DNA from 3 places in the Streptomyces sp. NPDC026062 genome. Region 3 is predicted to be linked to each of the others. Evidence: riboswitches for the same ligand, from Rfam matches in the RefSeq annotation. Region 3 holds a riboswitch; each other region holds the start of a gene.

Region 1 (2,257 bases), on a different contig from region 3:
GTCCCGGGCACCCGGGAGAGCCTGATGGTGCTGGCCGGGACCGCCGTCGTCGGCCCGCCGGACGACACCAGTACCGCGGGTCCCGGTTCCTGCGCGCACTGGCGGGCCGACGCGCCCCACGTCTACGGCGCGCCCGACGGCGACGTGCAGGGCATCCTCTTCGTCCGCTATCCCCCGGCGGGGGAGCCCGCGGAGGGTGTGGACCGGGGAACCGCTCGCGCCTCGGACTGAACGCCTGGGCTCACGCCGCGTCGGACACGGCATCGTCCGCGCACGAGAACGCGGAGCGGTCGTCGGGCACGGCATCGTCCGCGCACGGGAGCGCGGAGCCGTCGTCGAGCACGATGTCGTCCGCGCGGGGGAAGGCGGGATGGCCTTCGAGGCGTCGGACGAACTCCTGGAGCCGGGGATACGCGGACAGGCAACCGGCCGGGCCCGGACGGACGAGCGCCACCCAGAGGTCCACGTCGGCGGCCGTCAGCTCCGCGCCCAACGCATAGGGCCGCAAGGAGAGACTCTGTTCCATCAGACCGAGTGCCGCCGAGCGCTCCGAGGGCGCGGCGGACGGCGTGACCTTCCGGTCCAGCAGTTCACGCAAGGCTTCGACGTCCCGGGCGAGTGCCGGCGGGTGGAGCGCGGAGGGGCGTGACTCGTCGTGCCCGGACAGCAGACCCGCGAGATCGCGCAGAATGCCGGGCGTGTGGTTGCTGACGATGCGGCCGCTCCAGCGGTCGCGCAGCGCGGGTGCCGTCAGCGGTCCGTCGTAGTGGAGCACCGTGGCCTCGTACGCACCGAGCAGCGAGGCGAAGGCCTCGGGCGTCCCGGCCGGGTGGGTCAGGAGCGTGGTGGTGACCGAGTCCCGCAGCCCGAGGAGATCGAGTGTGATGGAGATGCGCAGCGAGCGCGGACAACTCGCCGACAGGAACAGTTCGTAGCGGTGTGGTGCGGGATAGAACCCGCCGGCGAGCCCGACGCCGATCCGGCTGTGGAAGCGGGGGGACCGGACCCCCGACGAGGGGCGAAGGCCTGCGGCGCGGGATGCGGCGGCGGACGAAACGGGGCCGCAATTCGGTGACTTGCCTGTGATGGAACCGCGTGATGCTGTCTCGGGCATGACTCTCCCTGTGGGGATCCCTGGGGGAACGACGAAGCCACCGTCACCTCGTGGGCGCCGGCGGCCGGATGCGGAACGACTGCGCTTGCGTACCGGTCCGGACCTGGAGGACCCGAAGGGTCCCGAAGCGATCACACCGGAAAAAAGGGAATCCGGCGGATCGGACCGGGACAGGTCCTGCGTGTGGACTAGTAAGCGCTGGAGACACGCAACAGATCGATGTGCAAGCGCCTCGTCAAGCCGTTCCTGGGCAATTCCCACCGGTCCTGCCATCGGGGCTCGCGAGACGCGAGACCGCGCTTGCCCTGTCGGTGCGACAGGACCCGGTCGTCACCCGGGGCACCCCATCGCGGTGGAAGGGTTGCCTGCCAGCGGGCCGGGGCCGATCACCGCACGAGCGGGAGACCCCGCACGGGCAGCGCTGACAATCGTGACCGTCCACGTCAGTCTCGGTGCGCCCGGTGGTGCCGTCAAGAAGGCGGGACCGGCCGTCTCGCCTGGTGGTCACCGGCGTTGCCTTCCGATCCGGTACGGCACCCGTTTTCCGGCCGGCCCGCCCCGGCTGCCGCTCGGCCGCTCCTGATCCGCCGCCCGCCCGGGGCGACTTGGAAGCACTGGTGCGGCCATTCGGCCGGTCCACGCCCCCGGCGTACACCCGGGGCGTGGAGTCCGGCCGACCGTGCGTGGTTCAGCCGGCGCTCAGCAGGTTGACCAGACGGATGTAGCGGACCCAGTCCCAGTGGGGACCCGGGTCCGTGTGGTCCGTACCCGGGACCTGAACGTGGCCGAGGATGTGCGCCCGGTCCTTGGGGATGCCGTAGCGGTCGCACACCGAGGCCGTCAGCAGTGCGGACTTCTCGTACATGGCGTTGGTGAAGTAGGAGGGCTGGTCCACATAGCCCTCGTGCTCGATGCCGATGCTACGGGTGTTGTAGTCCCAGTTCCCCGCATGCCAGGCGATGTCCTTCTCCCGCACGCACTGGTCGATGTACCCGTCCCCGGAACGCACCAGATAGTGCGCGGACACCTGCTTCGCCGGATTCTGGAAGATCGCCACGGTGTCCGAGAACGTCTCCTGGGTGACATGGATGATCACGTACTGCACCGGATAGGCCGAAGGCCGCGTCGATACCGTGTAGTTGG
Region 2 (2,257 bases), on a different contig from region 3:
TCCTGAAGTCTCGGGGTGGTCGGAAGCTTCTCAGCCGGTGGCGAGCCCGGCGGCGCGGAAGGCGTCCAGACTCGGGCGGATCGTGGCGCTCGCCTGCGAGGTGGCGGCCACCGCGTCCAGTGTCTTGAGGCCGTCCCCGGTGTTCAGGACGACAGTGGTGAGCGACGGGTCCAGCAGACCGGCCTCGATCAGCTTCTTCGTCACTCCGACCGTCACCCCGCCCGCCGTCTCGGCGAAGATGCCCTCGGTGCGGGCCAGCAGCTTGATCGCGTCGACGACCTGCTCGTCGTCGACGTCCTCGACGGCGCCGCCGGTGCGGCGGGCGATGTCCAGGACGTACGGGCCGTCGGCCGGGTTGCCGATCGCCAGGGACTTGGCGATCGTGTTCGGCTTCTGCGGGCGGACGACGTCATGACCGGCCTTGAAGGCGGCGGAGACCGGGGAGCAGCCCTCGGCCTGGGCGCCGAAGATCTTGTACGGCTTGTCCTCGACCAGGCCGAGCTTGATCAGCTCCTGGAGACCCTTGTCGATCTTGGTGAGCTGGGAGCCGGACGCGATCGGGATGACGATCTGGTCGGGGAGCCGCCAGCCGAGCTGCTCGCAGATCTCGTAGGCGAGCGTCTTGGAGCCCTCGCCGTAGTACGGGCGCAGGTTGACGTTGACGAAGCCCCAGCCCTCGCCGAGCGGGTCGCCGATGAGCTCGGAGCAGAAGCGGTTGACGTCGTCGTAGTTGCCCTCGATGCCGACCAGCTCACCGCCGTACACCGCGGCCATGACGACCTTGCCCTGCTCCAGGTCGTGCGGGATGAACACGCAGCTGCGCAGTCCGGCGCGGGCGGCGGCGGCGCCCACGGCGCCGGCGAGGTTGCCGGTGGAGGAGCAGGACAGAGTGGTGAATCCGAAGGCGCGGGCGGCCTCGACGGCGATCGCGACGACGCGGTCCTTGAAGGAGTGCGTCGGGTTGCCGGAGTCGTCCTTGACGTACAGACCGCCGGTGACGCCCAGCTCGCGGGCGAGGTTGTCGGCCTTGACCAGCTTGGTGAAGCCGGGGTTGATGTTGGGCTTGTCCGCGACATCGGACGGGACCGGCAGCAGCGGCGCGTAGCGCCAGATGTTGTTCGGGCCGGCCTCGATGCGCTTCCTCAGCTCGTCCGGGGAGCCGCTCGGCAGGTCGTACGCCACTTCGAGCGGCCCGAAACAGGACGCGCAGGCGAAAATGGGACCGAGTGCGAATCGCTCTCCGCATTCGCGGCAGGAAAGCGCGGCGGCGGGACCGAGGTCCACGGATGATTCGGCGTTTGCTGCGGCAGATGTGGCGGGTGCGGCAGTCTCAACAGCCATGATGGCGAGGCCCTTTCTCCTCATCTTCCTCGCGACGCATTTCGTCACGAGACGGAATTGGCACCTTCCCCACCTGACCTCGCGGTCGGCGGGAGGGTTGCCGGGACTTCAACGGGCCGTTCCCTCTGTCCCTCTGGATGAGCGCTGTGGCACTGGATCATGGATCCAGGCGTTTATCGGCGGATGACCCCGGCATGCGACGGCCATCTGCGTTGTTCAAGACTGTAACCGAAGCACCGGACTGTTGAGATAGCCGTCCGTACCGCGAGATGGATCACATACAGGGAGTATCGACCGTGCTGGAAGAGGTCGAACGCTGGCTGACCAGGCGTTCCTGGTCAGCCGCCGACCGTCCGCTGGACCTTCTGCTGGACGCGAGAAACGGCTTCGGGAGCAGCGTGCAGGGGCCGCGCGTGAGTGTGGTGCTGCCCGCGCTGAACGAGGCGGAGACGGTCGGCGACATCGTCACGACGATCCGGCGCGAGCTCATGGAGAAGGTCCGGCTGGTGGACGAGCTCGTGGTGATCGACTCCGGCTCGACGGACGCCACCGCCGAGGTCGCCCGCCGGGCGGGCGCCCGGGTCGTCCACCGCGACGCGATCCTCCCCCGCATCCCCGCCACCCCGGGTAAGGGCGAGGTGCTGTGGCGGTCACTCCTGGTGACCAGCGGCGACATCGTCTGCTTCGTCGACGCGGACCTGAAGGACTTCTCGGCCGACTTCGTCTCCGGCATCGTCGGCCCGCTGCTGACCGATCCGGATGTGCAGTTCGTCAAGGCGATGTACGACCGTCCGCTCGGCGGCACGGCCGGGCAGGGCGGCCGGGTGACCGAGCTGGTGGCCCGGCCGCTGCTCAATCTGCACTGGCCGCAGCTGGCCGGCTTCGTCCAGCCGCTGGGCGGCGAGTACGCGGTACG
Region 3 (2,257 bases):
AGCGCTCGATGTGCTCGTCCGGCGTACCGGCGCCGAAGCTGACCCGGATCGCGTTGAGGGACTTCTGACCCGGCTCCGCGTCCGGCGCGCCGCACTCGCCGACGTCCTGCGGGTCGCTGCCGAGCAGGGTGCGCACGAGGGGGTGCGCGCAGAAGAGTCCGTCACGCACCCCGATGCCGTACTCGGCGGAGAGCGCCGCGGCGAAGTGCGAGCTGTTCCAGCCCTCCACCACGAAGGAGATGACGCCGACCCGCGGGGCGTCGTCGCCGAACAGCGAGAGCACCTTGACCTGGGGGACCTCGGCGAGTCCGGCCCGGATCGCGGTGACGAGCCGCTGCTCCCGGGCGACCAGGCTGTCGAACCCGGCCTCGGTGAGCGCCTTGCAGGCGGAGGCGATGGAGTAGACGCCGATGACGTTGGGCGAGCCGGCCTCGTGGCGGGCGGCGGTGGTGTGCCATTCGACGTCCACCGCGCCATCGGCACGCCGGGCGACCGTACGGGACGCGCCGCCGCCGGCCAGGTAGGGCTCGGCGTCGCGCAGCCAGTCGGAGCGGCCGGCGAGGACGCCCGAGCCGAACGGCGCGTACAGCTTGTGGCCGGAGAAGGCGACCCAGTCGACGTCCAGCTCCGCGATGTCGACGGGGTGGTGCGGGGCGAGCTGGGCGGCGTCCAGCACGATCCGGGCGCCGTGGGCGTGCGCGGCGGCGGCGAGCTCCTTGACCGGCCACAGCTCGCCGGTGACGTTGGAGGCGCCGGTGACGCAGACCAGCGCGGGGCCGTAGGGGTCACGGTCGGCGAGCGCGCGCTCCAGCGTCTCGACGGCCTGGGCCGGGGTGCGCGGGGCGTTCAGATACGTCACCCGGGCGTCGCGCCACGGCAGCAGCGAGGCGTGGTGCTCGGTCTCGAAGACGAACACCTGGCAGTCGGCGGGCAGTACGGCGGCGAGCAGGTTGAGCGAGTCGGTGGTGGACCGGGTGAAGATCACCTGGTCCTCGGCGCGGCAGCCGAGGAACTCCGCGACGGTGACGCGGCTGGACTCGAAGAGGTCCGTGGAGAGCTGCGAGAGATAGCCGGCGCCTCGGTGGACGCTGCCGTAGTACGGGGCGTACGCGGCCACGTCGTCCCACACCCGCTGCAGGGCCGGAGCGCTGGCGGCGTAGTCCAGCGCGGCGTAGGTGACCTCGCCGCCGGTGACCAGCGGAACCGTCACATCCTTGCCCAGAACCGGCAGCGGGGCACAAACGGACCGGTCGGTGGCAGCGGTGAAGGCAGACATGACGAACTCCCGTAACAGGCAGGCGAATTCCGCGTGCCTGCGGACACGCGGCAGCACGGAAGGAAGAAAAAAGGGTGTGCGGAGGAGGGCCGAAAAGCCCTATCGCATTCGCGTGCTCACAAGAGGCTCCCTGAGGACCAGGACCCCACGGGTGGACATCTCACGATGTCGAGGGGTCCGCGCTTGCCGCAGACCTCGCTGCCTGCGGCCTGGTCTTCACCCGGGGCACCCCGCCACGGACGGAGGGTTGCCGGACAGCGGGCCGGGGCCGTAGTCGCTGTCACTCATGACCTGCACAGCATCTTGCCATACGTACCCGAACGCGCAAGGCGCAGTCCATGATCTGGACTGCGCCTCGCCTCACATCCGGTGCCACGCCCTCTCAGGCGTTGCTGGCCACGACCCATCTCTCCAGCGCCCGGCCCGCCGCGCCCGAGTCGATGGACTCGGCGGCCTTCGCCATTCCGGCCGTGAGCTGCTCGGTGAGCGTGCCCTCCCCCGGGTCCAGCGAGACGAGCGCCGCCGCCGAGTTGAGCAGGACGGCGTCCCGGACGGGCCCCGTCTCCCCGGCGAGCAGCCGGCGGGCCACATCCGCGTTGTACGAGGCGTCGGCACCCCGCAGCGCCTCCACCGGCACCAGGTCGATGCCGACGTCGCGCGGGTCGAAGGTCTCCTCGCGCACCTGGCCGTCCCTGGCGACCCAGACGCGGGAGGTCGCGGTGGTCGTCAGCTCGTCCAGGCCGTCGTCGCCCCGGAAGACCAGGGCGGAGTTGCCGCGTTCGGCGAGGACGCCCGCGACGATGGGCGCCATCCGCAGGTCGGCCACGCCGATCGCCTGCGCACGCACCTTGGCCGGGTTGGTGAGCGGCCCGAGGATGTTGAAGGTGGTCGGCGCGCCGAGCTCCGCCCGCGCCTTCGCCGCGTACCGCAGGGCGGGGTGGAACTTCACGGCGAAGCAGAACGTGATGCCCGCTTCCTCGG

The links. Region 3 has a riboswitch for S-adenosylmethionine ahead of ACZ4LX_RS09225 (aminotransferase class V-fold PLP-dependent enzyme). Riboswitches for the same ligand answer to the same signal wherever they lie in the genome.
Region 1: linked by a shared signal. The riboswitch ahead of ACZ4LX_RS05015 (putative leader peptide) and the one ahead of ACZ4LX_RS09225 (aminotransferase class V-fold PLP-dependent enzyme) in region 3 are both predicted to bind S-adenosylmethionine.
Region 2: linked by a shared signal. The riboswitch ahead of thrC (threonine synthase) and the one ahead of ACZ4LX_RS09225 (aminotransferase class V-fold PLP-dependent enzyme) in region 3 are both predicted to bind S-adenosylmethionine.

The regions. Positions count from the first base shown of each region.
Region 1 covers NZ_JBVHOQ010000004.1:77,766-80,022, reverse strand. The annotation lists gene ACZ4LX_RS05025 (helix-turn-helix domain-containing protein) at 1-231, shown strand, start outside; gene ACZ4LX_RS05020 (glutathione S-transferase family protein) at 242-1,114, opposite strand; gene ACZ4LX_RS05015 (putative leader peptide) at 1,303-1,353, opposite strand; SAM riboswitch class IV at 1,406-1,550, opposite strand; gene ACZ4LX_RS05010 (N-acetylmuramoyl-L-alanine amidase) at 1,803-2,257, opposite strand, start outside.
Region 2 covers NZ_JBVHOQ010000018.1:124,824-127,080, reverse strand. The annotation lists gene thrC (threonine synthase) at 31-1,341, opposite strand; SAM riboswitch class I at 1,359-1,485, opposite strand; gene ACZ4LX_RS18610 (glucosyl-3-phosphoglycerate synthase) at 1,638-2,257, shown strand, end outside.
Region 3 covers NZ_JBVHOQ010000008.1:17,014-19,270, forward strand. The annotation lists gene ACZ4LX_RS09225 (aminotransferase class V-fold PLP-dependent enzyme) at 1-1,276, opposite strand, end outside; SAM riboswitch class IV at 1,451-1,568, opposite strand; gene trpD (anthranilate phosphoribosyltransferase) at 1,659-2,257, opposite strand, start outside.